One region of the Micromonospora sp. NPDC005194 genome, then DNA from elsewhere that is predicted to be linked to it. Evidence: riboswitches for the same ligand, from Rfam matches in the RefSeq annotation. Region 1 holds a riboswitch; each other region holds the start of a gene.
The links. A riboswitch is a leader RNA that binds a small molecule or an ion and turns the genes downstream of it on or off. The one in region 1 is predicted to bind cyclic di-AMP.
Positions count from the first base shown of each region.

Region 2: another riboswitch for cyclic di-AMP. It lies ahead of ABZU53_RS23020 (C39 family peptidase); the one in region 1 lies ahead of ABZU53_RS16935 (hypothetical protein).
Region 3: another riboswitch for cyclic di-AMP. It lies ahead of ABZU53_RS06120 (hypothetical protein); the one in region 1 lies ahead of ABZU53_RS16935 (hypothetical protein).
Region 4: another riboswitch for cyclic di-AMP. It lies ahead of ABZU53_RS01700 (NlpC/P60 family protein); the one in region 1 lies ahead of ABZU53_RS16935 (hypothetical protein).

Region 1 is NZ_JBEXIA010000017.1:70,209-77,360, reverse strand. It holds gene ABZU53_RS16940 (carbonic anhydrase) at 1-70, shown strand, start outside; gene ABZU53_RS16935 (hypothetical protein) at 159-1,178, opposite strand; cyclic di-AMP (ydaO/yuaA leader) riboswitch at 1,183-1,313, opposite strand; gene ABZU53_RS16930 (YibE/F family protein) at 1,480-2,844, opposite strand; gene ABZU53_RS16925 (heavy metal translocating P-type ATPase) at 3,307-5,268, shown strand; gene ABZU53_RS16920 (metal-sensitive transcriptional regulator) at 5,274-5,570, opposite strand; gene ABZU53_RS16915 (copper ion binding protein) at 5,720-5,929, shown strand; gene ABZU53_RS16910 (hypothetical protein) at 5,944-6,891, shown strand; gene ABZU53_RS16905 (heavy metal translocating P-type ATPase) at 6,904-7,152, shown strand, end outside.
Region 2 is NZ_JBEXIA010000029.1:75,892-83,043, forward strand. It holds gene ABZU53_RS23015 (alpha/beta hydrolase) at 1-465, opposite strand, end outside; gene ABZU53_RS23020 (C39 family peptidase) at 591-1,433, opposite strand; cyclic di-AMP (ydaO/yuaA leader) riboswitch at 1,666-1,806, opposite strand; gene ABZU53_RS23025 (hypothetical protein) at 2,092-2,862, opposite strand; gene ABZU53_RS23030 (hypothetical protein) at 3,081-3,593, opposite strand; gene ABZU53_RS23035 (acyltransferase) at 3,686-4,879, opposite strand; gene ABZU53_RS23040 (glycosyltransferase) at 5,127-6,311, shown strand; gene pseI (pseudaminic acid synthase) at 6,445-7,152, shown strand, end outside.
Region 3 is NZ_JBEXIA010000005.1:122,397-129,548, forward strand. It holds gene ABZU53_RS06100 (5'/3'-nucleotidase SurE) at 1-492, opposite strand, end outside; gene ABZU53_RS06105 (PfkB family carbohydrate kinase) at 489-1,466, opposite strand; gene ABZU53_RS06110 (SRPBCC family protein) at 1,638-2,090, shown strand; gene ABZU53_RS06115 (hypothetical protein) at 2,208-2,768, opposite strand; gene ABZU53_RS06120 (hypothetical protein) at 2,891-3,910, opposite strand; cyclic di-AMP (ydaO/yuaA leader) riboswitch at 3,964-4,095, opposite strand; gene ABZU53_RS06125 (cation diffusion facilitator family transporter) at 4,237-5,154, opposite strand; gene ABZU53_RS06130 (AAA family ATPase) at 5,261-7,152, opposite strand, start outside.
Region 4 is NZ_JBEXIA010000002.1:18,351-25,502, forward strand. It holds gene ABZU53_RS01675 (VOC family protein) at 1-202, opposite strand, end outside; tRNA gene ABZU53_RS01680 (tRNA-Gly) at 319-392, opposite strand; gene ABZU53_RS01685 (zinc metalloprotease) at 595-1,578, shown strand; gene ABZU53_RS01690 (pyridoxamine 5'-phosphate oxidase family protein) at 1,657-2,214, opposite strand; gene dcd (dCTP deaminase) at 2,314-2,892, shown strand; gene ABZU53_RS01700 (NlpC/P60 family protein) at 2,956-3,996, opposite strand; cyclic di-AMP (ydaO/yuaA leader) riboswitch at 4,010-4,146, opposite strand; gene ABZU53_RS01705 (N-acetylmuramoyl-L-alanine amidase) at 4,381-6,357, shown strand; gene ABZU53_RS01710 (NlpC/P60 family protein) at 6,420-7,152, opposite strand, start outside.

The DNA.
Region 1 (7,152 bases):
ACCGGCGGGTGCCGCGACGTTCGACGCGCCCGGCGCCTCGGACGACCCGGCAGCTTCCGCCGCCGCCTGACGCGGACCGCCCCGGCAACTTCCGCCGCCTGACGCGACGAGGGCCGCCCCGCCTGATGCGGGACGGCCCTCGACTTCTTGGCACCGGGTCAGAGCAGCGACATGTGCACGTGGTCGGTGTGGTTCGACGGTCCGCTGTACGACTTCCAGCCGGTCGCCGGGAACCAGATCTGCCGGTTCCAGATCACGTAGTAGATGCCGAGGCGGTCGGCGTTGCGGATGAGGAACGCGGCGACGTTGTTGCCGTACATGCGGGTGTCGTTGTTGTGCCACGGGCTGAAGCCGCTCTTCTGCAACGACCAGTCACAGGCGCGGCCCTTCGGGTGCTCGAACGGGCCACCGTTGCGGTGGCAGCCGACGAACCGGTTGAACCCGGCCCGCTTGACCTCCTTGTACGCGTGCAGGGTGCGCGGCGTGACACAACCGGAGGTGGTGGGGTCGTCCTCGCTGCATGACTCGGCCTTCCAGTCGCCGTCGGCGGTGCGACCCGGGCCGATCCGGGCGACCGGCGAGACGGCGTCGACCAGACCGCCGGTGAAACCCTGACCGCCGACCAGCGCGAGCGCCTTGTCCGCGTCGCGCTTGTCCTTCGCCATCAGGGCGGTCTGCTTCTGCTGCTCGCGGACCTCCGCGTCGAGGGCCAGCTTGGCCTGCTCGGCGCGGGTCTTGACCGTGTTGACCTCGGCGAGCTTCTTCTCGTTGACCATGTTCATCTCGTCGAGCGCCGCGGCCCGTCGGACGAACGAGTCCGGGGCGTCGCTCTCCAGCAGCATCGCGATCGCGCCGATCCGCCCGGTCCGGTACGACTGGGCGGCGATCTGCCCGACCTGCGGGGCCAGCGCCTCCAGGTCGGCCTTCGCCCGCTCGACCTGCAACGCCAGCTCAAGCTGCCGCTTCTTGGACTTGTCCAGCTTGGACTTGGCCGCCACGTAGTCCCGGTTGGTCTGCTCGATGACGTCGTTGAGGAGCTTGGGTTCGTCTTCCTCTTCGTGCCCGGACGGTGTGGGGGTCGTCGGGGCGGCGTGGGCCGGGAGGGGCCCGGCGAACACGGTCAGCGCAGCGAGCACGGCCACCACGGGTGTCAACCAGCGGCGTAGGGGTGCCGTCACAATGTTCCCTTCCGTCGACCGCCGACCGGGTTAGCTGACGGGTTCGGGGCGGAAGTGGCCCCTACCGCTGTCGCGGATTCACCCCACGTACCTGGGTCCCCGGCTCGCCGGTTGGCGATTGGGCGGTGGCACCGCAGGCGCCGCTGCGCGCCTTCGTCGGTGACCGGCAGCGAGGTTACCCGAGAGTCCACCGCCTGAGCTACGTCCTGATGCCGACTAAAAGCGTCATTTCGCCATGGCGTTGAGTGACCAGTGACGCGGTTCTCAGGGCGTAGGCCCGATCCGGTCACGCTGAGGAGTGTCACCATGCCGTATCCGTGCTCCTGTTCGGCTCTGGCCACCCGGTGGTGGCGGTGGATGGGGGTGCGCTCCGCTCCGGGTCGGGCCCGTCGGACCGACCCGCTGGCGGGGAGCTGAGGGCGGCCAACGCCTCCGTCCGGTCCGGACGGGGGCGCGGCGTCAGGACGTCGGCGGCCGCGTCCTGCGCCGGCGTCGACCCGGCCGCGGTCACCACGGCGGCGAGCCCGGTGGTGAGGGGTACGGCGGCGATCAGGCCGAGCGTGGCGACCGCGCTGCGGACGATCTCCTGGGCGAGGAACTCGCTGGTCAGGATCTGCCCGAGGGGGCGGGTGTCGGCGGTGAGCAGAAGCAGCAGCGGAAGTGAGGCGCCCGCGTACGCCAGGACGATGGTGTTGACCGTGGAGGCGATGTGCGCCCGGCCGACCCGGGTGGCCGCCCGGTAGAGCTGCAGCCGGCTCAGGCCGGGGTTGGCGTTCGCCAGCTCGGTGACGGTGGCGGCCTGGGTGACGGTCACGTCGTCGAGCACCCCGAGTGAGCCGATGATGATCCCGGCGAGCAGCAGGCCACGCAGATCGACATCGGCCTGGAACATCGACAGCGTGGTGGCGTCCTCGCTGCCGAAGCCGGTCAGGTGGGTGGCGGCGGTGGCGATGGTCGCGAGCACGCCGGTGAGCACCAGGCTGCCCAGGGTGCCGAGCACCGCGACCGAGGTCTGCGCGGTCACCCCGTGTGTCAGGTAGAGCACCACGAACATGATCAGGGCTGCGCCGACCACCGCCACCAGCAGCGGTGACCGGCCGGCGCTGATGCCCGGCAACACGAAGGTGAGCAGGATGGCGAAGCTGGCGGCCAGCCCTGCCAGCGCGGCCAGGCCCCGCCACCGGCCGAACGCGACGATCGCGGCGGCGAAGACCACCGCGAGCCATACCAGCGGCTTTCCGCGCTGATGCTCGGCGATGTTCCAGCTGCTGGTGGCGGGATCGGTCGGGTCGGTCAGCTCGACCAGGACGACGTCGTCGCCGACCTCGATCCGCGGAGCGCCGGGCCCGGCGGGGACGGGCGTCTGCACCTGCTGGCCGGCGCTCGGCCCGTCCTCGATCCGTACGTCCACGGTCCCGCACGGCCCGATGGCCGGCGTGCCCGCCGGGTTGGCCGACGGTGGGCAGGGTTCGGTCACCACCCGGGTGACCGTGCCGTGGTGGCGCGGCGCGTCCGTGCCGCCGCCGGTCTGCGGCGCCCCGTCCCGTGGCCAGAGCACCACGGCGGCGACGACGGTGGCCACGAAGAGTGGCACCACCGTCGCGACGAGGATCCGCCGGACCCGGGGTGGGACGGGCGGAGCGGTACGGCTGTGGTCGGAACCCAATGCGAGAACTCCCAACGATCCGGTGCGGGGTACGTGCCGACGGGCCGGTCGGTTCACCTCCGCCGGTCGAACGCGGTGCCGGGCGCATCGGATTGCCGGCTGGCGACCCGGTGATCACACAGGGTGAGCCGTCGGACCGGCCGGTCGGCGGAGGCGCCGCGCCGTGGCGGCGCCGGTGCCCGACTGGGCGGTGGGGTCCGGTAGGCCATCGCCGGAAATGCTAGCCAGCCGGACCGGGTGTCGCAGGTCGTGGCGGAGTGTCGGATGGTCGAACCGCCCGCGCGGCGTCGCCCGGAGCGGCATGTTGGAGTCATGCCCGCGTCCGAGCCCGCCCCTGAGCAGGCCGCCGACCAGAGCCAGCACGCGACGCCGGCCGGCCACGATCAGCACGCCGGCCCGGAGAGGCACGCCGGCCAGGACAAGCACGCTGGCCACGACAAGCACGCCGGCCACGACCCGGCGATGTTCCGCCGCCGGTTCTGGGTCTGCCTGGTGCTCACCCTGCCGGTGGTGCTGACCAGCCACCTGGTGGTGGACGGGCTCGGGCTCCGGTGGGACGTTCCGGGCCGCTCCTGGGTCGGGCCGGTGCTCGGATCGGTGATTTTCCTCTGGGGTGGCTGGCCGTTCCTGGTCGGTGCGGTGCGCGAGATCCGGGACCGGGCGCCGGGAATGATGCTGCTGGTCGCGATGGCGATCACGGTGGCGTACTCGGCGTCGTTGGCCACCAGCCTGGGCGCCTTCGACCTGGACTTCTGGTGGGAGTTGGCCGCGCTGGTCACCATCATGCTGCTCGGGCACTGGCAGGAGATGAAGGCCATCGGGCAGGCCCGGGGGGCGCTGGCGGCGTTGGCCGCGTTGCTGCCCGACGAGGCCGAGCGCGTGGCGGCGGACGGGCAGGCCGAGCCGGTGCCGGTCGGCGCGTTGCGGGTGGGCGACGTGGTGCTTGTCCGGCCCGGGGGTCGAGTGCCGGCGGACGGCCGGATCGTCGATGGCGACGCCGAACTGGACGAGTCGATGATCACCGGTGAATCGCGGCCGGTGGCCCGGTCGACGGGCGAGCGGGTGGTGGCCGGCACGGTCGCCACCGACTCGGCGATCCGGGTCCGGGTCGAGGCGCTGGGTGACGAGACCGCGCTCGCCGGCATTCAGCGCATGGTCGCGCAGGCGCAGCGCTCGGGTGGGCAGGCCCAACTGCTGGCCGACCGGTTCGCCGCCGCGCTGTTCTACGTGGCCGCCGGCACAGCCGTGGTGACGCTGGCGGTCTGGACCGCGCTCGGTGAGCCCGACCAGGCGGTGGTCCGTACGGTCACCGTCCTGGTGATCGCCTGCCCGCACGCGCTCGGCCTGGCCATCCCGCTGGTCGTGGCGCTCTCCACCGCCCTGGCGGCGCGGCGCGGGATCCTGGTCAAGGACCGGTTGGCGCTGGAGCGCATGCGGACCGTCGACGCGGTGCTCTTCGACAAGACCGGCACGCTGACCCGGGGTGAGCACGCGGTGAGCGACCTGGTGACGACCCAGGGGCTGGAGCGGGAGGAAGCGCTGCGGATCGCCGCCGGCGTCGAGTCCGACAGCGAGCATCCGCTGGCTCGGGCGATCGTGACGGCGGCCGGGTCCGCCGGCCCAGCGCGTGCCACCGGCTTCCGGTCGCTGCCGGGCCGCGGCGTGCGGGCCACCGTCGACGGTACGGAGTACGCGGTGGGCGGCCCGGCGTTGCTGCGGGATCTGGGCCGAGCGCTCCCGGACGACCTGAAGGCGGCGACCGGCCGATGGTCGGCGCGCGGGGCCGTGGTGCTGTACCTGGTGCGGCTGCCGGGCACCGTGCTCGGGGCGTTCGCGCTCACCGACGAGGTGCGTCCGGAGGCCCGGCAGGCCATCGCCGAGCTCCGTGCCGAAGGCGTCCGCACCATCGCCATGATCACCGGCGACGCGCGGTCGGTGGCCGAGTCGGTGGCAGCCGATCTCGGCTTCCGGTCGGGGGTGGACGAGGTCTTCGCCGAGGTGCTGCCGGCCGAGAAGGACAGCCGGGTCGCGGAGCTCCAGCGGCGAGGGCTGACCGTGGCGATGGTCGGCGACGGGGTGAACGACGCGCCGGCGCTGGCCCGCTCCGACGTCGGCATCGCGATCGGGGCGGGGACCGACGTGGCGATCGAGTCCGCCGGGGTGGTGCTGGCGTCGTCCGACCCGCGCGGTGTCGGTGCCGTGGTCCGGCTCTCCCGGGCGTCGTACCGCAAGATGCGGCAGAACCTGGCCTGGGCCGCCGGCTACAACGTGGTGGCGTTGCCCCTGGCGGCCGGGGTGCTCGCCTGGGCCGGGGTGGCGTTGAGCCCGGCGGTGGCGGCGGTGCTGATGTCGGCGTCCACCATCGTGGTGGCGCTCAACGCCCAGTTGCTCCGCCGGGTACGCCTCGACGCGGAGCCCGACTGACCGGCTCAGCCGCGCTTCATGAGTCGGCCGACGGCCGCCATCATCTCGGTGGCCATCTCGTCGGCCCGGCCCTCGGCCGCCCCCTCGTGCATGCAGTGCCGGGCGTGCCCGTCGAGCAGGCCCAGGGCCACCTTGTCGAGCGCGGCCTGGATCGCGGAGATCTGGGTGAGGACGTCGATGCAGTAACGGTCGTCGTCGACCATCTTCTCGATGCCCCGGACCTGCCCCTCGACGCGGCGGAGCCGCGCGAGCAGCTGGTCCTTGCTGGCGGTGTAGCCGCGGATCGGCGTGGGTGCGGTCATGGCGACGAGGATAGCGTACCCCTGGGGGGTATGGTAACGTCCCTCGTGTCCGATACCCCCACCGGGTACCGGTACATGACCGGTCACGAGTCTGCCTCGGCCTTACCCCTGGGGGGTATAGGCTGGCAGACGACGAAGGGAGAGATTCGATGGTCGACACGACGTTCCAGGTGCGGGGCATGACCTGCGGGCACTGCGTCAGCGCGGTCAGCGCCGAGGTGGGCGCCATCGCCGGGGTGCGCGACGTGCAGGTGGATCTCGCCACCGGCCGGGTCGCCGTCACCAGCGAGCAACCCGTGGACGCGGAGTCCGTCCGGGCAGCGGTCGACGAGGCCGGTTACGACCTCGTCGAGGCGTGAGCGGAAAGCCCGGGATGAACACGGTGACCAGAATGGGCGGGTTCGCCCTCGGTCTCGCGGCGGTCTTCGGCGCGGCGTACGGGATCGGCCGGGTGGTCGACCCGGCCGCCCCGGTCGCCGAGAGTCGGCCCGACGGCGGCGTCGCCCACAGCTCGGGCCCCACCGCGCACGACGAGGTGACCGACCAGACTCCCGGCGGTCTGCTCGTCTCCGACCGTGGCTACACGCTCGTTCCGGTCGCCGCTCCGGCCGGTGAGTTCGCCTTCCGGATCGGCGGGCCGGACGGCCGCCCGGTGACCGGGTACGACGTGGCACACGACAAGCGGATGCACCTGATCGTCGCCCGGCGGGACCTGTCCGGCTTCCGCCACGTGCACCCCGACCTCGCCCCGGACGGCACCTGGCGGGTCGACACCCCGCTGGACGGCCCGGGGCAGTGGCGGGCGTTCGCCGACTTCACGCCGACCGGGGGCGAGGCGCTGACCCTCGGGGTGGACGTGACCGTCCCCGGTGAGCTGACCGAACGGCCGCTGCCCGCCCCGGCCACCAGCACCACGGTCGACGGCTACACCGTCACCCTGGCCGGCGTGCCGCAGCCCGGCCGCACCTCGTCACTCACCCTGAGCGTCAGCCGCGACGGGCGACCGGTCACCGACCTGGAGCCCTACCTGGGCGCGTACGGGCACCTGGTGGCGCTGCGCCGGGGCGATCTCGCGTACCTGCACGTACACCCGGACGGAACACCCGGCGACGGGCGCACCCGGCCCGGTCCGGAGGTCACCTTCCTCGCCGAGGTGCCCTCGGCCGGCAGCTACCGGCTCTACCTCGACTTCCGGCACGGCGGGCGGGTGCACACCGCCGAGTTCACCGTCGTCGCCGGCACCGCCACGACCGGGGGCGACCCCACTCCGAGCGGGCCGGCGCCGACCGAGCACGGCACCCCCGGCCACGGGCACAACTGACGGGACCAGACGATGACCACCACCAGCAGACCACTGCCCGAGGCGCCGAACCGGATCGAGCTGGCCATCGGGGGAATGACCTGCGCCGCCTGCGCCGCCCGGATCGAGAAGAAGCTGAACCGGATGGACGGGGTGAGCGCCACCGTCAACTACGCCACCGAGAAGGCCACCGTCCGGTACGTCGACAGCGTCACCCCGGACGACCTGATCGACACGGTGCAGAAGACCGGCTACACGGCGGCCCTGCCGGCACCGCCGACG
Region 2 (7,152 bases), on a different contig from region 1:
AGAGACCAGACCGGTGAGGCCGGCGACCCGCAGGTAGCGGCGGGCGGCCTCGGTGCGGCTGGCGAACCAACCGAGCGGGCGGGCGGCGAGCTCCGCGGCCCGGGCCAGCTCGGCGGGTGACCAGACCGCCTTGATGCCCAACCCGACCACCGCGTCCACCGGCAGGCCGGCGGCGCGGGCCGCCAGCGCCAGGCCGACCACCCCACCCAGCGAGTGGCCGAGCACCACGATGCGGTCGTCGAAGGCCAGGCCCTGTGCGATCCGCTGGGCCAGACCCTCGAAGGAGTACGACGACAGCGGGGCCGACCAGCCGTGGCCGGCGAGATCCGGCGCCAACCACCGCCCTGGCCAGTGCTGCTCCAGCAGTGGCGCCCAGGGCAGCCACACGTCGCCCGTCGCTCCCATGCCGTGCAGCAGCAGCAGGACCGGCCCGCGACCGGCGTGACCAACCGATTCGTCCACCACGGCCGCAGTCTCCCACGGTTCGTGGCCCGGTACGAGAGCCGTCATCGGCATCGACGCGAGACGCCGCGGGCGCCGGCCCCTCGTGGGGGACGGCGCCCGCGGCGTCGTGGGCGTCAGCGCCTGGGTCAGGCGGAGTAGCCCCGGGTGGCGATCCAGTTGGCCAGGTCGATCGTGGTGATCCAGTACGCCGGGTCGGCCGCGTTCGCCGAGTCGGCGATCCGCACGGTCCGGCCGTTGTCCTTGTAGCCCACGACGGCGATGTAGTGCCCACCGCCGTAGGAGTGCCAGCCGCCATTGGTGTCGGTGGCGTCGCCGACGACGTTGGCCACCACGCCCCGGCCGTCGGTGATGGCCTTGACGACGTCGGCCTGGAGGCGGTCCATCTGCGCCGGGCTGGGCGTGCCCGCGAACATCCGGGTCTGGTACGGGGAACCCTTCACCTCGGCGTTGAGCACCCGGGTGGTGTCCTCGGCCGAGTTGGTGCCCATCTCGGTGGTGCCCAGCTCGGCGCCGAGCTCCTCCTGCGTACGGTCGATGCCGGTGGCGCTGAGGGCGTTGCGGGTGGCCGCCGGGCCGCAGTTGTAGTACGTGTTCTGCGCCTCGTAGTCGTAGTCGAGCACCTTGGTCGCGGGCGGCTTCGGCGGCGTCGGCTTACGGGTGAGGTCCGGGTTGCTCGTGGCCTTCGCGGCGGGCGACGCGGCGCTGGTGGCCGGGGCCGCAGTGCTCGGCGCGGCCGAGGGGGACGCGACGCGCGCCTGGTCGCGAGACGCGATGGTGTCGCTGCGCATCTCGGCGACTGTGGTCGCGGTGTGCTCGCTGGCCGGGGCGCCGTCGGCGCCCGCAAGCAGGGCGCCGGTCGTGGTGGCGATCGCGAGGGCCGCGGCGGAGGCGGCGACGATCTGGTACGGGCGCTCGGTCGCGAGGCGACGGAGCTGACGCTGCAGGGTGTGCTTCACGGGGTCCTCCACGGTTCGGGGGGTGAGCGGCACACCGGGCTCGGCCGGTATCCGGGCAGGCGCCAGCGCGCGAACCGTGGTCCGCGGATGGTGAACCGCTCAGGGGAACGCCCGGCGCGGCCGGGCGGGAAAGGCGGCGACCCGGGGGGTCAGCTCACCGTCACAAGGCGGATGAGCGGGGGCGCCGCGACGCCGTGGAGGCGGGGGAACAACCGAGGGGTGGAAAGGTGCTGCACGAGGATGGAACTCCTTCCGTCACCGCCTACCGGGTTAGCTGACGGATTCGGGCGGGAAGATCGCCCTACCGCGGGCCGTGGCTCGCGGATTCACCCCGGACTTACTGTGGGTCCCCGGTTCGTAGATCACGATTGAGCGGGTCGGCACGGCGTCGCCTCCTGCGATCGGTTACCGCACCGGACAGCACGACAGTACTGGCCGGTGCGGACCCTGCCAAGCCACGCCCACCTGCGTAAACATCGTTTGGCGCACCAATTTCTGCGCGTATTGCCGCTGACGTGACTCGATGGGACAACCGGTTCCGGAGGCGCCGACGGGCGACAACCGGACAGGCTGCCGGCAACGCCGCCACAATCGCGCGAACATTGGCCGCCGATGGTGCCGGTCGCCCGATTTCCATCGTCCGTGACGGGCCTCACATAACAGATCGGGCTCAACCGACCCGGGCCGGACGCCAGCGTGTCACGACCGCCGAACGCGACGCCCGGGTCGTCGTACGGCGCGACGGCAGCGGGTTCGGCCACAACCGGACCGCCGCCGCGTACGCCTCCTCGGCGAGCGTGCGTGCCGACTCGGCGGCCAGCTCCGCGTCCCGCCAGGCCGACCGCTCCCGCTCGTCGGCGGCCCGGTGGTCGGCCAGCCTCGCGTCACGGATCGCCCGGGTGAGCAGCACCTCCTGCTCGACCGGGTGCCGGCGGGGATCCCAGCCGCGCCGGTGCCCGAACACGTCACCGAGCTGAGTCATGGTCAACTCGCCGCGCCAGTGCGCCGCCATCGCGGCACGGTGCAGGTAGCGCTCCCGGGCCGCGTACTCGGCCGGGGTGTGCGGGGTACGTGGGGTCGGCAGCGCCCCGGCGGTGGCGACCCGACGGGCTGCGGTGTCCGCCTCGTCGTACCGGGACCAGGCGGCCTGCGCCTCTTCCTGAGTGATCAGCCAGTCAGCGCGTCGTCGCCGGGCCGTCTGCGCCGCGCGGGCCGCGGCCACGGCCACCTCTTCGGCGTAGCGGCGCAGGTCGGCGAGTTCGGCGGCGGCCACCTCCTGGGCGGTGGGCGGCGGCGGCATCGGCTCGGAGGCGGTCGAGTCCGGCTCCGGGCGGGCGACCAGCACGGCGAGAACGGTCAGCGCCAGCAGGAACAGGGCCGACCAGATGGCGGCGGCCTGGGGCACCTCGGTCAGGAACTGGTAGAAGACGACGGTCTCCATGGTCGGCACCTCGGGAGAATGCGCGTTGCGACGGGGAAGCCGCACGAGGGTCGGTGACCCGCGGGTCGGCTGGTACGGACTGGTGTGTCGACAGGTGCGGTGGCGGGACGCTCGATCGGGGCCTCGGCGCTGCGGCGGGGCGGCTCAGCAGCCGGTGCGGTGGTCAGTGGCCGGCGCGGAGGTCAGTGGCCCGGTGCGGGTCAGGAGCCGGTGCGCGGTCAGCGACCCGCAGTGATTCGGTGCTCCGGTGGGGCCCGGGGAGCGCGGGCGGCCGGATTGTTGGCGCGGGGTGACCGCTCGGAGACCGCCCGCGCCGGCGTCACACCGGTCGACGTGGCGACCAGGGTGCGCGAAGTGCCGTGCAGCGCGGGCTGCGGGTCGGCGGACCACGCCGCGGCGGACTCGTCAACGGCGGCGGACTCGTCAACGGCGGCGCTGTCGCGGGCTGCCCGCTCCTGGGCGGCGCTGTCGCGGGTGGCGCTGTCGCGGGCGGCGGTCTGGTCGTCGTCGACGATGGACGTCGCGGGCCCGGTGCTGGTCACGGCGGCGGGTCGGTCGGGCGACGCGGGCGGCTCGACGGCGGACGTCGCCGCGGCGGCTGGCGTTGGCGACCCCGGAAGGGCCGTGGTCGCGCCGAGCGCGAGGGCGGCGATGACGGCGAGGCTGGTCAGCACCCGTGTCGCCCAGCGCGCCACCCACCACAGGGGACAGGTGAGCGCGACCGGAAGCACGTCCCCACGCTACCGCCGACGGCGGCCGTGCGCATCGACGCCGGGCGTGTCGGCTCACGCCGCGCCGACCGCGTCCGGCCTGGGCGAATGGGTCAGCGCGAGTCGGCGTACGTCGATTGTTCGTCGGTCCGGCCGGCGCCGGGGGCCCGGTCGTCGGTGTCGCCGGTGCGCTGTGGAGGGACGGCCGACGGCCGCTTCGGACGGCGCGGCGCGAGCCGGCGCATCATCGGGGTCTCGACGTAGCGGTGCAGCAGCCCGGCGAGCACCAGATTCACCAGCAGGAACCCGAGCACCACCGCAGGGCCGCGCCAGCCCCGGAAGCCGGTCCCCCAGTCGCCGCTGAGCCGCAGCACGCTCGTCATGACCAGCACGTGCACCAGGTAGAAGGCGAAGGAGACCTCGCCGAGCCAGACCAGCGGGCGGGAGCGCCACGGCGAGCGCCGCCCCCGCACGTCCGCGTCGGCGGCAGCGGTGATCACCAGCAGGTACGCGATGGCGAGCAGCGTGGTCCACCACTGGGCGGGGATCCACTGCGCGGCGGTCACCCAAGTGACCACGAAGATCGCGGTGGCCGCCGTCAGCCGCGGCCCGCGCCAGAGGCCGCGCAGCATCAGTTCCGCCGCCACCGCGCCCAGCCAGAACTCCAGCGACCGCACCGGCGGGAAGACCTGGGTGAACCACCAGCGGCTGACCTCGGGCACCAGGTGCTGCGCCGGCCAGAGCGCGAGGATCAGCAGCGGCAGCGCGATGATCAGCGTCCAGAGCACCGACGGCCGGGCGCGGCGCAGCAGGGGCAGCGCCAGCGGCAGGCACAGGTAGAAGAAGAACTCGCAGGACAGCGACCAACTCACCGTGTTGATGCTGTAGAACCAGCCCGGCCGGGGGTCCCAGGCCTGCAACAGCAGCACGTTCTCCAGGGCGGCCGCCGGCAGGACGGGGTCGGCGAACCACCAGGCGACCAGCAGCGCGGCCGCCCACAGCACCAGGTGGTTCGGATAGATCTTCGCGACCCGCCGCCGCCAGAAGGCTGCCCGGGAGTCGCCCGGGCGGGCCGACCAGACCAGCACGAAGCCGCTGAGTATGAAGAAGAACTGCACCCCGGACAGGCCGAGGGTGAACAGCGCGTCGACCACCGCCTTGTAGTCCGGCTCGGCGATGATCCGCATCGTCCCGGCGTGAAAGCCGAAGACGAGCAACGCGGCGATCCACCGCAACCCGGTCAGTGAGGGCAGCCGGGCCACAGCGGGCGCGGGCGGCGCGGCCGGCGCGTCGGTGGTGCTCGTCATGCCGGGGTCCCGACGCTTCGCAGGGTCACCAGCACGTACGTCTCCTCCTCGGCGCGCGGCGTCGGACGGCGCGACGGCGACGCCCGCGACGGCCCGACAGGACCGCACCGAGGCACCCTACCGGGTCACTCCCGGGTGAACCGGGCCGCCGTTGTTAACCTTCCGCTTCGCGGGTGTTCAGGGATTCCACCTTCCTTCGCCACGTGCGGTTCCGGGGCTGGCCACCCGCGTCGTCAAAGGTGGCGACGTGGTCAATGAGCCGACGCACGCGCCGCTGCTGAGCATCGTCGTGCCCGTCTACGGCGTCGAGGCGTACCTGTACCAGTGCCTCGAGTCGATCCGGGCGGACATCCCAGCGGGTGAGTCGGACGCGGTCGAGCTGATCGCCGTCGACGACGCCTCCCCGGACGGCTGCGGTGCGATGCTGCGGTCCTACGTCGCCGGCCGCGACGGCGTGCGCGTCGTACACCTGAGCAAGAACGTGGGTCTGGGCCTGGCCCGCAACGCGGGCCTCGACGTGGCCACCGGCCGGTACGTCTGGTTCGTCGACAGCGACGACTGGCTGCCGCCGGGCACGATCGGCGCGGTGCTGGACCGGCTGCGCGAGCACCAGCCCGACGTGCTGATGCTGGACCACCTGCGGGTGCACGAGGACGGCCGGCGGGAGGTCGACGCGAGCAGCCACCTGCTGCGCGGGGTACCGGGCGTGGCCCGCCTGGCCGACCAGCCGCAGCTGCTGCGGGTGCAGCACACCGCGTGGAACAAGGTGGTACGCCGAGCCTTCCTCGACGAGCTGGAGCTGCGCTTCTTCCCCGGCTGGTACGAGGACATCCCGTTCAGCCACCCCCTGCTGATCGGCGCGGAGAAGATCTCCGTGCTGGACCGGGTCTGCTACCTGTACCGGCAGGGCCGCCAGGGCGCGATCACCTCCACCCGCAGCGGCCGGCACTTCGACGCGTTCAGCCAGTACGAGCGGCTGATGGACTGGGTCAACCGCCGGTACCCGGACGAGGGCCTGCAGGCCGAGCTGTTCCAGCTGATGATCAACCACTACCTGGTGGTGGTCGGCAACGACGACCGGCTGCACCCGCACCTGCGGCGGGCCTTCTTCCACCGGGTCGCCGAGCACTACCGCCGCTACCTGCCCACCGGCGGCTACCCGATGCCCTCGGGCGTGACCGGGCTCAAGCACCGCCTGGTGGGGCGCGGTGACTGGCTGGCGTACTCGGCGCTGCGGCAGGCGCACCGGGTCGCGGGTCGGTTGCGCCGGCCCGGCCCGGCCGGTGGCGCCGACGCGAGCACCGGGTCGCCGCCGGCCGACGACGACCCTTCCCGACCGGCGGCGCCCGCGAGCACGTCGGACGCCGGGCACACGGCCGCCGAGGTCACCCCGGACCGGTCGGACGCGCTGGCCGGCGGCCGCCTGTCGTGACCCGTCGCACCGCACCGCACGCCGGGAGCCACGTCGGCTCCCGGCGCCGGAGTTTTCCAGGTCGTCCGCCCGTCGGGTGGACGACGACAGCACCACCGCACCCCGGTGCGGGCGTACCTGAGCAGAGGTCGGAATGACGGCGACAATCAAGATCGGACCGCACGCGGTCGGTGCCGGGGAGCGACCCTTCGTGGTCGCCGAGATGTCCGGTAACCACAACGGCGACCTGGACCGGGCGCTGGCCATCGTCGACGCGGTGGCCGAGAGCGGGGCGCACGCGCTCAAGCTCCAGACGTACCTGCCGGACACGATCACGATCGACGTCGACACCCCGGCGTTCCGCATCTCCAGCGGCCACGAGCTGTGGGGCGGGGAGAACCTGTACCGCCTCTACGAGCGGGCGCACACTCCGTACGAGTGGCACGCCCCGATCTTCGCCCGGGCCCGCGAGCGGGGGCTGACGGTCTTCTCGTCACCGTTCGACGCGACCGCCGTGGAGCTGCTGGAGTCGTTGGACGCGCCGGCGTACAAGATCGCTTCGTCGGAGCTGGTGGACCTGCCGCTGATCCGGCTGGTGGCCAGCACCGGCAAGCCGATGGTGATCTCGACCGGGATGGCGACGGTGGCCGAGATCGACGCCGCCGTGCGGACCGCCCGCGACGGTGGCGCGGCGGGCATCGTCCTGCTGGCCTGCACCGCGTCCTACCCGGCGCCGCCCGCCGACAGCAACCTGCGCCGCCTGCCGGTGCTGGCCGGTGCGTTCGACGTCCCGGTCGGGCTCTCCGACCACACGCCCGGGATCGGCGTGGCGGTCGCCTCGGTGGCGCTGGGCGCCTGCTTC
Region 3 (7,152 bases), on a different contig from region 1:
CCGTTCGGCGTCGCGTACGCGGGCTGCGGCGTCCACCGCTGCCCCGCCGCTGCCGGCCGTCGCCTCGCCCGCGGAGAGCACGTCCAGTGAGACGGCCATGGCCCGGCACCCGTTCGAGGCTGCGGTGAAGGCGGCGCCCACCGTGCCGGAGTGCAGCACGGCGCGGCCGGCGTTGGCACCCCGGTTGATCCCCGACAGCACCACCGACGGCGGCGGGCCGAACGCGCCGTGCAGCGCGATCAGCGTGATGAAACCGGGCGAGCCGGCGACCCGGTACGCCGGCACGCCCGCCAGGTCGGGCAGCGGATGGTCGTGCACCACCACCCGCCCGTCCCGTTCCACCGCGCTCATCGCGGCGCTGGTGCCGCTGGCCTCCTCCATCGGCGCCGCGACCACCACGTCCAGGCCCCGCTGGGCGGCGGCCAGGGCCAACGCCTGGATGCCCGGCGCGGCGATCCCGTCGTCGTTGGTCACGAGCACCCGCAGCGTCATCGCTCGACCGCCCGGTCGGCCAACTCGTCGGGGGTGGTCCGCTCCTGTTGCCGACTGTCCGCCGGGACGAGCCGGACCCGCTCCACCAGCCCGGTGATCGAGTCCAACCGTCCGGTGCCCAGCCCGTGCCGGGTCACGTTCAGCGCGCCGGCCGCGGCGCCGGTGCGGATGGCCGTCCGGATGTCGCCACCACGGGCGATCACGGCCGCCACGCCGGCGGTCATCGAGTCGCCCGCGCCGCGCGGATCGGCGGCCTCCAGCCGGGGCATCTCCACCTCGAAGAGCTCCCCGTCGATGAGAGCCAGCGCCGGCTGGTCGGCTCGGCTCACCACCACCGTCTCGGCGCCGGAGGCGTGCAGGTCGTACATCGCCCGGGTCAGCTCGGCGCCGTCCCCACTGCGGGCCCGACCGTCCCGGATCAGCTCCTCGTGACTCACCTTCAGGAAGAACACACCGCCGTCCAGTACGGCGCCCAGGTGGTCACCGGACAGATCAGCCACCACCCGGCTGCCGTTGGCGCCGAGGTCGGCGGCGAAGCGGCGGTACAGGTCGGCCGGGACGAGCCACGGCGCATTCGGGCCACTGAGGACGCTCACGTCGGCGCGAAGTCCCTCGCCGAGCGCCAGGTTGTACAACTCGTCCAGCTCGTGGCGGCTCAGTCGGTCCCCGGGCACGTCCACGACCTCCTGTCGGGACCCGCCCCGCCGGTCGTGCACGTACCCGCCGCTGCCGGAGTCGCGCATCACCACCTTCAGGTCCACCCCCTCGCTGACCAGCAGCGGCTCCAGCACCTGACCGACCTCGCCACCGAGCGCGGCGCAGAGCACCACGTCGACCCCGAGCGACAGCACCATGCGGGCCTGCCAGACGCCCTGGCCGCCGGGGTGCAGGTGCAGTTCGGGCTGGTCGTTCGGCTGATCCACGGTCACCGTCAGTTGCGGGGTGGGCGCGAAGACCATCACGTGCCCGCTCACCGGTCGTCACCGAACATGTGTCCACCCTCCGTCACAACCGGTGATTTCCCATCAGCCGACCGTAGTGGGAATGCTGGGCGAATACCGGGACAACGGACGGTGTCCGTCCGGGCGTTGCCAGCCTGAGCCGCGTACGGGACGATCGTGCGACCAGCGACCTCGGGAGACTGTGTGCTCAGCAGCGACAGCTTCAGCTACACCGTCCAGGCCCGCTGCTCACTCGCCGAGGCGGCGGCGTTGTTGAGCGACCTGACCCGCCAGGGCGAACTGCACCCCCTGATCGTCCGGGTCCGCCGGGTGCCGCCCCGTCCGGGCGCCCGAGCCAGCTACACGATCAACGACAGGCTGGCGGTGGGGCCGTTGCGCTTCCGCACCACCTACCAGGCGGACGTGCTGATCAGCGAACCTGACGAGATCGTCACGGTGGCCCGCCAGTGGCCGGCCACCACCGTCCGCAACCACACCCGGTTGCGCGCCGAGCCGGACGGCCTGGTCCGGATCGACGTCGACATCACCCTGCGCGCGCCGACGCCCCTGTTCCGGTACGCCTTCCAACAGGCCCGCGCCGCCCACCTCGCCCTGGCCACCCGCCTCGGTGCGGCCCTCGACCGCCCCGCGTCATGATCGTGCCTCGCCGATCATGGAGTTGTGGTGGGCCACAAAACGCCCATACAACGCCAAGGCAGGCACCACAACTCCATGATCGCCGGGCCATCCAGCACGGGTTGGCCGGCCGGAGCCCTAACGCAACACTGTTGACTTCCGTGTTGTTGCGCGATCTTGTGGCGCGTTGCGTGCCGGGCTCGCGGCGGCGGAGGTATGGCGTGCGCCGGTGGGTCGGGCGGGTCGGCGGCCCCAGGGCTTGTACGTGGAGAGCACGGTCGCGATGATCATGAGGCTGGTCGACACCGCGGGCGCGATCACCAGGTCGGCGCGATCCCGGGCGGGGAGGGCGGCGCCCAGCGCGCTCGCGTGCCGCAGGTTCGGGGTGAGCAGGAACAGCACCAGCCCGACCATCGCCGTGGTGATCACGAGCTTGACCAGCACCCACCGGTGGCGCACCAGGCCCCAGGGGGTGAGCAGCGCGCTGGCGACGCCGACGAGCCAGACGAGCACGCTCAGCGGCGCGAACAGCACCGTGCCGACGAGCCCGGCGACCGGATAGACCACGGCCGGGTCGGCGCCGCGCTGTGCCGCGATGCCGAGGGTGAGCAGCACCAGGTCGGCCCCGAGCCAACCGAGCGAGGTGATGAGGTGCAGGGTGAGCAGCGCCTTGCGGGTGGCGGGTGGGATTCGCGGCATACCCGACATGCTGCCGGCCCGGCCCGGCCGGGTCGTCCGATCACCGGCGGCGTCCGGGGTACGTCCGCTGACGTACCCGGGGCCGGCGCACCCGCTCGACGGTGCGCCGGCCACCGGTGGGGTCAGTACACCGACAGGTGTACGTGGTTGGTGTGTTCGCTGGAGGGGTCGCCGTTCCCCCCGCTGTACGACTTCCACCCGCTGCTGGGCAGCCAGATCTGCCTGTACCAGATCACGTAGAGCACGGCGAGCCGGTCGGAGTTGCGGATGAAGTACGCGGCCAGGTTGTTGCCGTACGTCTTGTCGCCGCCGGTGGCGTCCCCGCCGAAGCCGCCCTTCTGGGCGGCGAAGTCGCAGGCCCGACCCTTCGGGTGTTCGCCGGAGCCGCCCGAGCGGTGGCAGGAGACGTACCGGGTGAAGCCGGCGGCCTTCGCCTGGTTGAGGGCGTGCAGGGTGCGGGGGGTGATGCAGCCGCTGGCCGGGGTGGGGTCGTTGATGCTGCACGACTCGGAGGGCCAGGAGCCGTCGGAGTTGCGCGGCGCGGGCTGGGCGTTGGCGGTGGAGGTGCCCCGGTTGGAACTGGTGTCGGCAGCGGTGGTGCGCGGCTTGCTGGTGGCGACCGCCAGGGCCCGTTCGGCCTGTTCCTTGCGCTTGGCCATCACCTCGACCTGCTTGCGCTGCTCGCGGATCTCGCCGTCCAGGGCGGTGCGGGTGCGGTTGGCCTCGTCCCGGGTGGCGTGCAGGTCGCGCAGCACCCGGTCCTCGTTGGCGGCCACCACGTCCAGCGCGGCCGCCCGGTCCATGAAGCCCTCGGGGGTGTTGGTGTTGAGCAACGCCGAGACGGTGCTGAGCCGGCCGGTGCGGTACGCCACGCCGGCGATCTCGCCGACCTTGCCGTTGCGCACGGTCATCTCGGCCTCGGTGGTCTTCAGCTTGGCCGCGAGTTGCTGCTGGCGCTGGACGGAGGTGTCCAGGGCGCGCTTCGCGTCCAGGTAGCCCTTGCTGGCGGCCTCCAGTTGGGCCCGCAGCGCGGGGGTGCCGCCCTCCTCGTCGCCGTCGGGCGCCGCGGCGGCCCGCAGGCCGCCGGGGGGAGCGGCGGTGGCGGCGCCCACCGGTAGGGCGACGCCGAGGGTGACCATCATGACGATCAGTGCCGCGAGTCGGGCGGCGGGTGGTCGTGCTGGTGCCACTACGCATGTCCTTCCGTCAGCCGCCGACCGGGTTAGCTGACGGGTTCGGGACGGAAGATCCCTACCGCTGACGCGGATGCACCCCAGGAACGTGGTTCCCCGGTTCGCCCTCTCGGGTGATTAGGCGGCGGCCGCCACCGGCGCCGGGAGGGCGCCGCCGGGTGGTGGCCGGGGACGAGCCTACCGGGGCAGGTGGGACGTGTGCAGTCGATGTGACGGAAGGTGTCTGCGCCGCCACCGAAGATGACGGCAAAACGGTCTTTTCGTCAGATAGGTGCTCACCACTCGATCGAACCGCAGGCGCCCGTGGCGGACCCGGGCTCGATCTGCAGCGTGGCGTGCTCGATGCGGAAGTCCTCCCGCAGGGCGGTACGCGCCGCGGTGAGCACCGTGCCGACCTCCCCGCCGGGTGCCATGATCAGGTGTGCGGAGGCCACCTCCATGCCCGAGGTGAGCGTCCAGACGTGCAGGTCGTGCACCTCCACCACGCCGGGCACCGCGGCCAGTCGGTCGTGCACGGCGGTGACCTGGAGGTGTTCCGGGGCGGCCTGCACCAGGATGCGGACGGCCGCGCGCCCCAGCCGCCAGGTGCGCGGCAGGATGAACACGCCGATGGCGACCGCTACCAACGGGTCGGCCCACCACCACTCGGTGACCGCGATGAGCAGCGCCGCGCCGATCACGCCGAGCGAGCCGAGCAGGTCGCCGAGCACCTCCAGGTAGGCGCCCTGGAGGTTGATGCTCTCCCGGGCGCCGGCGCGCAGCAGCGCGAACGCGATCACGTTCGCGAGCAGGCCGAGGACGGCCACCGCGAGCATCGGGCCGGTCAGCACCTCGTGCGGGTCGCCGAACCGGCCGATCGCCTCGATCACCACGTAGACCGCCACGCCGGAGAGCAGGACGGCGTTGGCCAGGGCGGCGAGCACCTCGAGGCGGTAGAGCCCGAAGGTGCGCTGCGGGTCGCCGGTGGCCCGCCGGGTGGCGGTGATCGCGGCGAGCGCCATCCCGATGCCCAGCACGTCGGTGAACATGTGCCCGGCGTCGGAGAGCAGGGCGAGCGAGCCGGTGTGGAAGGCGGCCACACCCTCGACCACCATCAGCGTCGCGAGCAGCCCGAACGCGGTCCAGAGTCGGCCCCGGTGCTGGTGGGCGGCGTTGGTGACCGACCCGTGGTGGTGGTCATGACCTGCTCCCACGAAATCCACCCTCCGTCGCCACCCGGGACCCGGTCAAATGTATGCTCACATCGCTATGTATGCAAGTGTACGGACCGGCCCACCCTTCGACACGGCAACCCGCAGGTCAGCCGGTCGGGTCGATGGTGGTGAGCCGCTGGGTGGCCCGGGAGAGCGCCACGTAGAGCGTTCGTACGCCGGAGCCCGGATCGGCCCGGATCTCGCTCGGGGCGACCAGCACCACCCCGTCGTACTCCATGCCCTTCGCCTCCAGGCTGGTCACCACCTGCAGCCGCGCCGCGCCGAGTGAGCCGAGCCAACCGGCGACCTCGTCGCGGCGGGTGACCGGCGTGATCACCCCGACCGTGCCGTCCACCTCGGCCAGCAGGCCGGTGGCCGCCTCCACGACCGCGGTCTCCAACCCGGCCGGCGGCACCACCAGCTCGACGGGGTCGATACCGGTGGAGCGTACGGCGGTCGGCAGCGGCAGGTCGGGGTAGAGCCGGCGGATCTCCGCCGCCGCCACCGCGAAGATCTCCGCCGAGTTGCGGTAGTTGGTGGTGAGCGTGAAATCGTGCCGCTTGCGACGGCCCAGCGCCTGGTCCCGGGCGTGGGTCAGCTCCTGGGGATCACCGATCCACGCGGTCTGCGCCGGGTCGCCCACGACGGTCCAGGAGGCCAGGCGGCCGCGCCGCCCGACCATCCGCCACTGCATCGGCGAGACGTCCTGCGCCTCGTCCACCACCACATGCGCGTACTCCCGGTAGTCCTCCGGACGCTCCCGGGCCGCCGCGCGGGCGGCCCGCTGCCGGTCGCTGGCGGTGCTCAGCTCGCGCACGCCGCCGGCGAGTTGGAACGGGTCACGGCGGGCCCGCGCCGGCTGCATGGGCTTGCCGAGCAGCGCGTCCAACTCGTCCAATAACGCCACGTCCGCGATGGTCAGGCCCGCGGTGTCCAGATTCTGGTACGCGGCGGTGAGCAGCCTGATCTCCGCGCCGGAGAGGATGCCGCCGGCGTACCGACGCAGCCGATCCGGGCGAGCCAGCCAGCCGAGCACGTGTCGGGGGTGCAGGCGCGGCCACCACGCCTTGAGGAACTCCCGGAACTCCGGCCGCTCGGCGATCTCGCCCTCGAAGGCCCGGTGCTCGGGCAGCCGGGTGATGCCCACCGCCCGGGCCTGCGCCCAGAGCGCGGCGAACACCCCGTCGAAGCCGGCCCGGCGTGCCTCGTTGCGCCGGGCGCCACGGTGCAGCGCGCGGTCCCGGATCCGGTCCAGCTCGGCCCGGTCCAGCCGCAGCAGCGTGCCCCGGTAGAGCAGCCGCAGCTCACCCGGGCCGCCCGGCACCGCGTCGCGGGCTGCGCGCTCCAGCACCCGGCGCATCCGCAGCGAGCCCTTCACCGCCGCCACCTCGGGCGGGTCGGCGCGGGTGGCGGTCATTCCCGGAAAGAGGCTGCCCAGCGAGTGCAGGGTCGCCGTGTCTTCACCGAGCGAGGGCAGCACCGAGGCGATGTACTCGACGAAGACGGTGGACGGCCCGACCACCAGGATGCCCCCGCCGGCGTACCGGCTGCGGTCGGAGTAGAGCAGGAAGGCCGCCCGGTGCAGGGCGACCGCCGTCTTGCCGGTGCCCGGACCGCCCGCCACGATCGTCACCCCGGAACCGGGCGACCGGATGGCCTCGTCCTGCTCCCGCTGGATCGTCGCCACGATGTCGCGCATGCCCCGACCGGTGGCGCGGGACAGGGTGGCCAGCAACGCGCCGTCACCGACCACAGTCATCCCCTCCGGCGCGGCGGTCGGGTCCAGCAGGTCGTCCTCGATCCGGGTGACCCGCTCGGCGCGCGAGGAGATGGTGCGGCGACGCACCACGCCCAGCGGCTGCGCCGGGGTGGCCTGGTAGAACGCGGAGGCGGCCGGCGCGCGCCAGTCGACGACAAGCGTGGTGGCGTCCTCGTCGCGGATGCCGAGCCGCCCGACGTGCAGCACCTGCCGGTCGCGCAGGTCCAGACGGCCGAAGA
Region 4 (7,152 bases), on a different contig from region 1:
AGCGGCGCGAGAGGGTGGGGTCGCCTGCATGCGGGTCGGCGGCCAGGCCCAGCTCGCTGCTGCCCAGCCGCAGGGCTACGAACTCCGGCTCACCGTCCTCCGGGAACCGGTAGGTCAGCTCGAAGCCGACGACGTCCCGGTAGAACGCGATCAACCGCGGCAGGTCGGGCGTCGTCACGATGGGAAAAGCCTCGGTGAACACGCGACCACCTCCTGACCGGACCCTAACGGGTAGGAGCGAGGCAGCCCAGGGACGTGCGCGCGCGGCAACATCGAAGGCGCTGACCGGGACTCTCGTCCTGGTCAGCGCCTCGGTCGTGGAGCGGGTGACGGGAATCGAACCCGCACTGTCAGCTTGGGAAGCTGATGTTCTGCCATTGAACTACACCCGCGGGCGGCACCACTGTACCCGAGTCGTCGAACCGGTGCACCCAGCCACCCCCACGCGCCGGCGGGACGCCTTCACCTCGGAAAAAGTTTCGTGACGGCAAGATATGGGCGTTCTCAAATGCGTCGATGGGTTGTAACGTCTCCCACACGTTTCAGCCACGGCGTGACACACCCCCTGTCACGCCGCCAGAAAGAGGTGGGCCCATGGGACTCCGTCCCAACCTGCTGACCCGGCGTGCCGCCGGTGTCGCGTCGACGACCCTCGCGCTGCTGCTCAGCACCGCTGCGGTGGGCGTCGTTCCGGCTGCTTCGGCCTTCTCCGCGGCGCCGGGCGGCGCCTGCGCGGAGCCGGCCGACAGCCACGCCAACGCTCGGGTGAAGCCCGGCGCGGCGGCCACGCACGACCCGAACGAGCTGACCGCGAAGCAGGTCCGCGAACGCGACGCCGACCTCGCGGCGGCGTTGCGCGAGCGTGCCAACTTCCGGGCCGGCGCCGGCGCCACGACGCTGGCCACCGTCACCATCCCGGTGGTGGTGCACGTGATCCAGGAGAACAGCACCCGGGCCGGCGGCAACATCCCGGACTCGATGATCACTTCGCAGATCAGCGTGCTCAACCAGGCCTACGCGGGCGGAACCGGCGGCGCTGCCACCGCCTTCGCCTTCCGGCTCGACAAGATCAACCGGGTGACGAACCCGTCCTGGTACCCGATCGTCAACGGCTCGTCGGCGGAGCGGTCGATGAAGTCGTCGCTGCGGGTGGGCGGCAAGAACACGCTCAACATCTACCTCGGCGAGCTGAGCGGCGGCCTGCTCGGCTGGGCGACCTTCCCGCAGCAGAACCTCAGCACCATGGACGGCGTGGTCGTGCTGAACGAGTCCCTGCCGGGCGGCACCGCCACCAACTACAACCAGGGCGACACCGGCACCCACGAGATCGGTCACTGGCTGAACCTCTACCACACCTTCCAGGGTGGCTGCGGCGGCTCCGGTGACAGCGTCAGCGACACCCCAGCCGAGGCGTCGCCGGCGTACGAGTGCCCGACCGGGCGGAACACCTGCTCGGCGACCGGCCTGGACCCGATCACCAACTTCATGGACTACACCTACGACTCGTGCATGTACCAGTTCACCCCGGGGCAGGCGAGCCGCATGCTGACCGCGTGGAACGCGTACCGCGCGGCGTAGCTCTCCTCGCGCACACCTGGTGCCGGCTCCGTCACGACGGAGCCGGCACCGGCGTTTTTTTGGACAGCAGGGCCGTGGTCAGGCGGCCGTGCACTGGACGTCACGGCTGCGGCGGGTCGGGCGCGTCTGCGGTACGGCGACAGGCGCGGCCGGTGCGGGCGGGGCTTGCGGGTCCAGCCAGACCCGCACGGCCGGGCGGCTCGGGGTGACACCCGGAACGCCGGCGGCGTGCTGCTCGCGACGGGTCAACATCGCCACGTCGACGGTGAACTCGAACAGCCGCCAGTCGACCTGCGGCTCGGCCCGGGCGCTCTGCGCCAGTCGGGCCACCTGGACCGGGTCCGTGACCGGCCAGGCGTGGCCCGCCACGTACGCCTCGTCGTCGCTCTCCTCCGGAGGGAACGAGTGCAGCGCGTAGCGGCCGTCCCGTTCGAGGTCGCGGCGCTTCGGCGAGTCGATGATGAAGCAGAAGAGACCCTCGTCGGTGATGACCGGGGAGACCGGATGGACCCGGGGCCCGCCGTCGGCGCGGACCGTGGCCAGGTAGCCGAAGCCCGGCCCGTACTGCTGCAGGAGAACGCGGATCCCGTCGGCGAGGCGGGGCTCGTCGGCGGCGAATTCGGACCAGGAAGCCATGCCGACATTCTATCGAACAAATGTACGAGCAGCGACCTCGACGCGCTGGTCACCGGCACCGAATCCGGCCGGTCCGGCCAACGCGGCTATGGTGGTCCGATGCTGCTCTCCGACCGTGACCTGGTCTCCGAGATCAAGGCCGGCACGCTGGGCCTGGAACCGTTCGAGCCCACCCTGGTCCAACCGTCCAGCATCGACGTACGACTCGACCGGCTGTTCCGGGTGTTCAACAACCATCTCTACACCCACATCGACCCGGCCATGCAGCAGGACGACCTGACATCGGTGGTCGAGGTGCCCGACGGCGAGCCGTTCGTGCTGCACCCGGGGGAGTTCGTGCTCGCCTCGACGCTGGAGGTGATCTCGCTCGGCGACCAGCTCGCCGGCCGGCTGGAGGGAAAGAGCTCACTGGGCCGCCTCGGCCTGCTCACCCACTCCACCGCCGGGTTCATCGACCCGGGCTTCTCCGGTCACGTCACGCTGGAGCTGTCCAACGTGGCGAACCTCCCGATCACCCTCTGGCCGGGCATGAAGATCGGCCAGCTCTGCATCTTCCGGCTCTCCTCGCCGGCCGAGCACCCGTACGGCTCGGTGGTCTACGGCTCGCGCTACCAGGGGCAGCGGGGGCCGACGCCGAGCCGCTCCTGGCAGAACTGGCGTGCCTGGCCGACGCGATAGATAGCGGACGACGAGGGCCCGCCGCGACGAGATCGCGACGGGCCCTGCTGCGTCCCGCGTTGGTCAGCCGGGACGGCCGTAGCTGTGGATCGGCCCGTCGTCGACCTTCTTCATCTTGATCGGCTGACCGGCCTGGGAGGCGTGCACCACCCAGCCGTTGCCGACGTACATGCCGACGTGGTGGATGTCGCTGTAGTAGAAGACCAGGTCGCCGGGGCGCAGATCGCCCCTGCTGACATTCTTGGTCACCCGGCTCTGCGCGGCGGCGTTGTGCGGCAGCGACACACCGGCCTTCGCCCACGCGGCGAGCATCAGCCCGGAACAGTCGTACGAGTTCGGACCCTCGGCACCCCACACGTACGGCTTGCCGATCTGGGCACAGGCGAACTTGACCGCCGTGCCCGCGCCGCCGCCGGGGTAGCTGGCCGGGCAGGGCGCCGGACGCAGCGGACCGCCGCCACCATTGCCGTACACCTTGAGGCGCAGCTTCTGCAGCCGGTCGATCTCGTCGTTGATCTGCTTCTTCTTCGCCGCCAGCTGCGCTTCGGTCCGGGTCAGCTGGGCCACCATCTCGTCCAGCGGCGCCTTCTGCCGGGCCAGCTCGTCGCGGAGGTCGGCGACCTGACGGACGTCCTCCTGCTGGTTGTGGGCGAACCGGTCGAGCATCTCGAGCTGCCCGACCACCTCGCCGGGCGACCGGCTGCCGAGCATCGTGTTGACGGTCGACAGGTTCTCGCCCATGTACGCGCGCACGGCCAGCGCGCTTACCTTGTTCATCGCGGCGTCGACCTGGCGCTCCAGGGGCGCGATGCGGGCGGCGAGCGCGTCGGCCTGCCTGCGCTTCACGGCCAGGTCCGCGCGAGTGGCGTTGTGCCGTTCGATGACCGGTTCGAGCTTGTTCCAGTCGGCGTCGATCTGGCGCTCGATCTCGGCGACGGACGGATCCGCGTGCGCCGCCGTGGCGCTGCCCGTCAGGACGACGGCTACGCCGACCAGGGCGGCGAGGGCGGTGGTGAAGCGGGACCAGCGTGGACGCGGCACTGTCGACGTCGGGTCGGCCGAGGCCGACCGTTCGGACGACGGCCGCGGGGCATGGAGGGCCACCGGGGTTCCGTACTCCTTCTTCCTGACCGCCTACCGGGTTAGCTGACGGGTTCGGGCGGGAAGTTGGCGCCCTACCGCATTGGCTGCGGATTCACCCCGGGGGAACCTGGGTCCCCGGCTCGCTCGCAAGCGACTCGGCGGTGTCGGTCCGTTACCGCCCGGGATGGGCAGACCTGCTACCGGGCCGACAAATGACCAGAGTAGAGACGGCCGTTACCGATCCGCAACCCGTGCGGCCGTGACACTCCGTACCGATTGGAGGAGGTCACCGAGCGTGCGTGAAGCTTTCTTTCGATGCAGTTTGATGTATGGAAAGGTATTGACGCGGACTCCCGACCGGCGCGAAGGTGACCACACCGTTACCAGTCAAATCTAGGGGGTTCGATGGAACGTCCAACCCTGTCCGCCGGCCGGCGCGCATCGCTCGCGGTCGCCGTGGTCATCGCCACGGCCGCCGTACCGCTGAGCGCCGGCCCCGCCTCCGCCGCACCGGCCGCCGACCGTCAGCAGCAGTACGCCGCCGCGTCGACCGAGTACGGCGTGCCGACCGCCGTGCTGCTCGGGGTCTCCTACCTGGAGTCCCGCTGGGACAGCAACGCCGGCACCCCGAGCACCAGCGGCGGCTACGGACCGATGCACCTGACCGATGCCCGCCACGTGGCCGCCCTACCCGCGCGCGGCCACCACGACGCCGGCACCGAGGATCCGCGCGGCGACGACTCCCGTGCCGTCCTGGCACCCGCGCCGGCCACGGATCCCGCGCCGCCCACGGCTGCGATGCAGACCGTCGACGCCGCCGCCGCGCTGACCGGCGCCGCCCCCGAGGCGCTGCGCAGCGACGCGACGACCAACATCCGGGGCGGGGCGGCGCTGCTGGCCGCGTACCAACGGGAGGTGGGCGCCCCGGTCGGCGCCGGCACCGACCCCGCCACCTGGTACGGCGCGGTGGCCCGCTACGCCGGCGCGGACAGCGCCGACGCCGCGGCGGCCTTCGCCGACGAGGTCTTCACCACCATCGGCGCCGGCGAGACCCGCGTGACCGACGACGGCCAGCGGGTCACGTTGCCGGCCCGCGCGGTCCAACCCCAGCGTTCCTGGCTGGACCGGCTGGGCCTGCGACGACTCGCCCGCCCGGACGGCCTGGAGTGCCCGCGGACCGTCTCCTGTGAGTGGATCCCGGCACCCTACGAGGCGTTCGGCGACGGCGACTACGGCAACCACGATCTCTCCGACCGGCCCGCCCGGCAGAAGATCGAGTACATCGTCATCCACGACACCGAGGCGAGTTGGGCGACCACCCTGAAACTCGTCCAGGACCCGACCTACGTGAGCTGGCACTACTCGCTGCGCTCGGTGGACGGGCACATCGCCCAGCACGTCAAGACCAAGGACGTCGCCTGGCACGCCGGCAACTGGTACGTCAACGCGAAGTCGATCGGGCTGGAACACGAGGGCTTCGCCGCGCAGGGCACCTGGTACACCGAGGCGATGTACCGGACCTCGGCGAAGCTCGTCCGGCACCTCGCGCTGCGGTACGGCATCCCGCTGGACCGCCAGCACATCATCGGCCACGACAACGTGCCCGGCACCGTCGCGTCGACCGTGCGCGGGATGCACTGGGACCCGGGGCCCTACTGGGACTGGACGCACTACTTCGACCTGCTGCACGCACCGCGACTGGACACCGGCACCCCCGCCACCGGGCTGGTCCGGATCGACCCCGACTACGCGACCAACCAACCGGCGTTCACCGGGTGCGTCACCCCTGGAACACCCTGCGCGCCGCGCGGCTCCTCGTCGGTGGTGCTGCACACCGCGCCGTCCACGGACGCGCCGCTGGTCAACGACATCGCGCTCCGCCCGGACGGCACCCCGAACACGATGGACGTGTCGGACCACGGGGCGCGGGCCTCCGCCGGCCAGACGTACGCGCTGGCCGGCCGGCAGGGCGACTGGACGGCCATCTGGTACCTCGGGCAACGGGCCTGGTTCCACAACCCGGCGTCCGCGCCGACCGCCACCTGGACCGTGGGTGTGGTGGCCGTTCCGAAGCCGGGCCGGGCCACCATCCCCGTGTACGGGCGGGCGTACCCGGAGCAGGCGGCCTACTCGGCCGGCGTGCCCTACCAGGCGATCTCACCGCTGCAGTACACGCTGGCCGCCGGTCAGCGCTACGCCGTCGGCGCGGTGCTGGCCGGCGAGTACTACCGGGCCAGCACGTTTGACGGCTCCTCGCCCGGCGACTGGACGGTGATCCGGGGCAAGAACCGGTACGCGCAGATCCAGTTCGGCCACCGCATCATGTACGTCGACCTCGCCGACGTGCAGCTCCTGCCGTCCCCGGTGGGCGCTCCCCGCTGACGAACGACATACGACGAGGGCCCCCGGTCATCCGACCGAGGGCCCTCGTGGCGTCCGCTGGATCAGCCGGGTCGGCGGAACCCGGCGATCGGCATGGTGGTGATGCTCGACACCTGCACCGGTTTGCCGGCACGAGGCGCGTGCACCATCTGGTTGTTACCCAGATAGAGCCCGACATGGCTCAGGCCGGAGAAGAAGAAGACCAGGTCACCGGGGCGGGCGTCGGCGCGCGACACGGCCTTGCCCTCGTTCCACTGGTCACCCGTGTGGTGGGTGAGGGAGATCCCGGCCGACTTGTACGCGTACTGGGTCAGGCCCGAGCAGTCGAACGAGTTCGGGCCGGTGGCGCCCCAGACGTACGGGTCGCCGACCTGCTGGCAGGCGGTCTTGATCGCCTTCTGGGCGGCCACGGCGAGCACACCGTTGATGGTCGGGCAGCCGACGGTCTTGACCGTGGTCTTGGGCATCGACGCCTCAAGCTTCTTGATCTCGGCGTCGATCTGCTTCTTCTTGGCCGCCAGCTCGTTCTGCTGCTTGGTCTGGGTGGCGATCAGCGCGTCGAGCTTCTGCTTCTCGCTGTCGTACTTGGCCCGCACGGCCAGCACGCCCTCGACCTGCTTGCGCTCCTGCGCGGCCAGCCGGTCGAGGAGGGTGAGCTGCTCGGTGAGGGTGTCCGGCTTGGCGCTGATCAGCAGCGCGCCGATCTCCTGCGACGGGCCCGACATGTAGTAGCGGGACGCGAGGTCACCGACCCGGTTGAGCGCCAACTCGCTCTGCAGGGCCAGCGGCTCGATC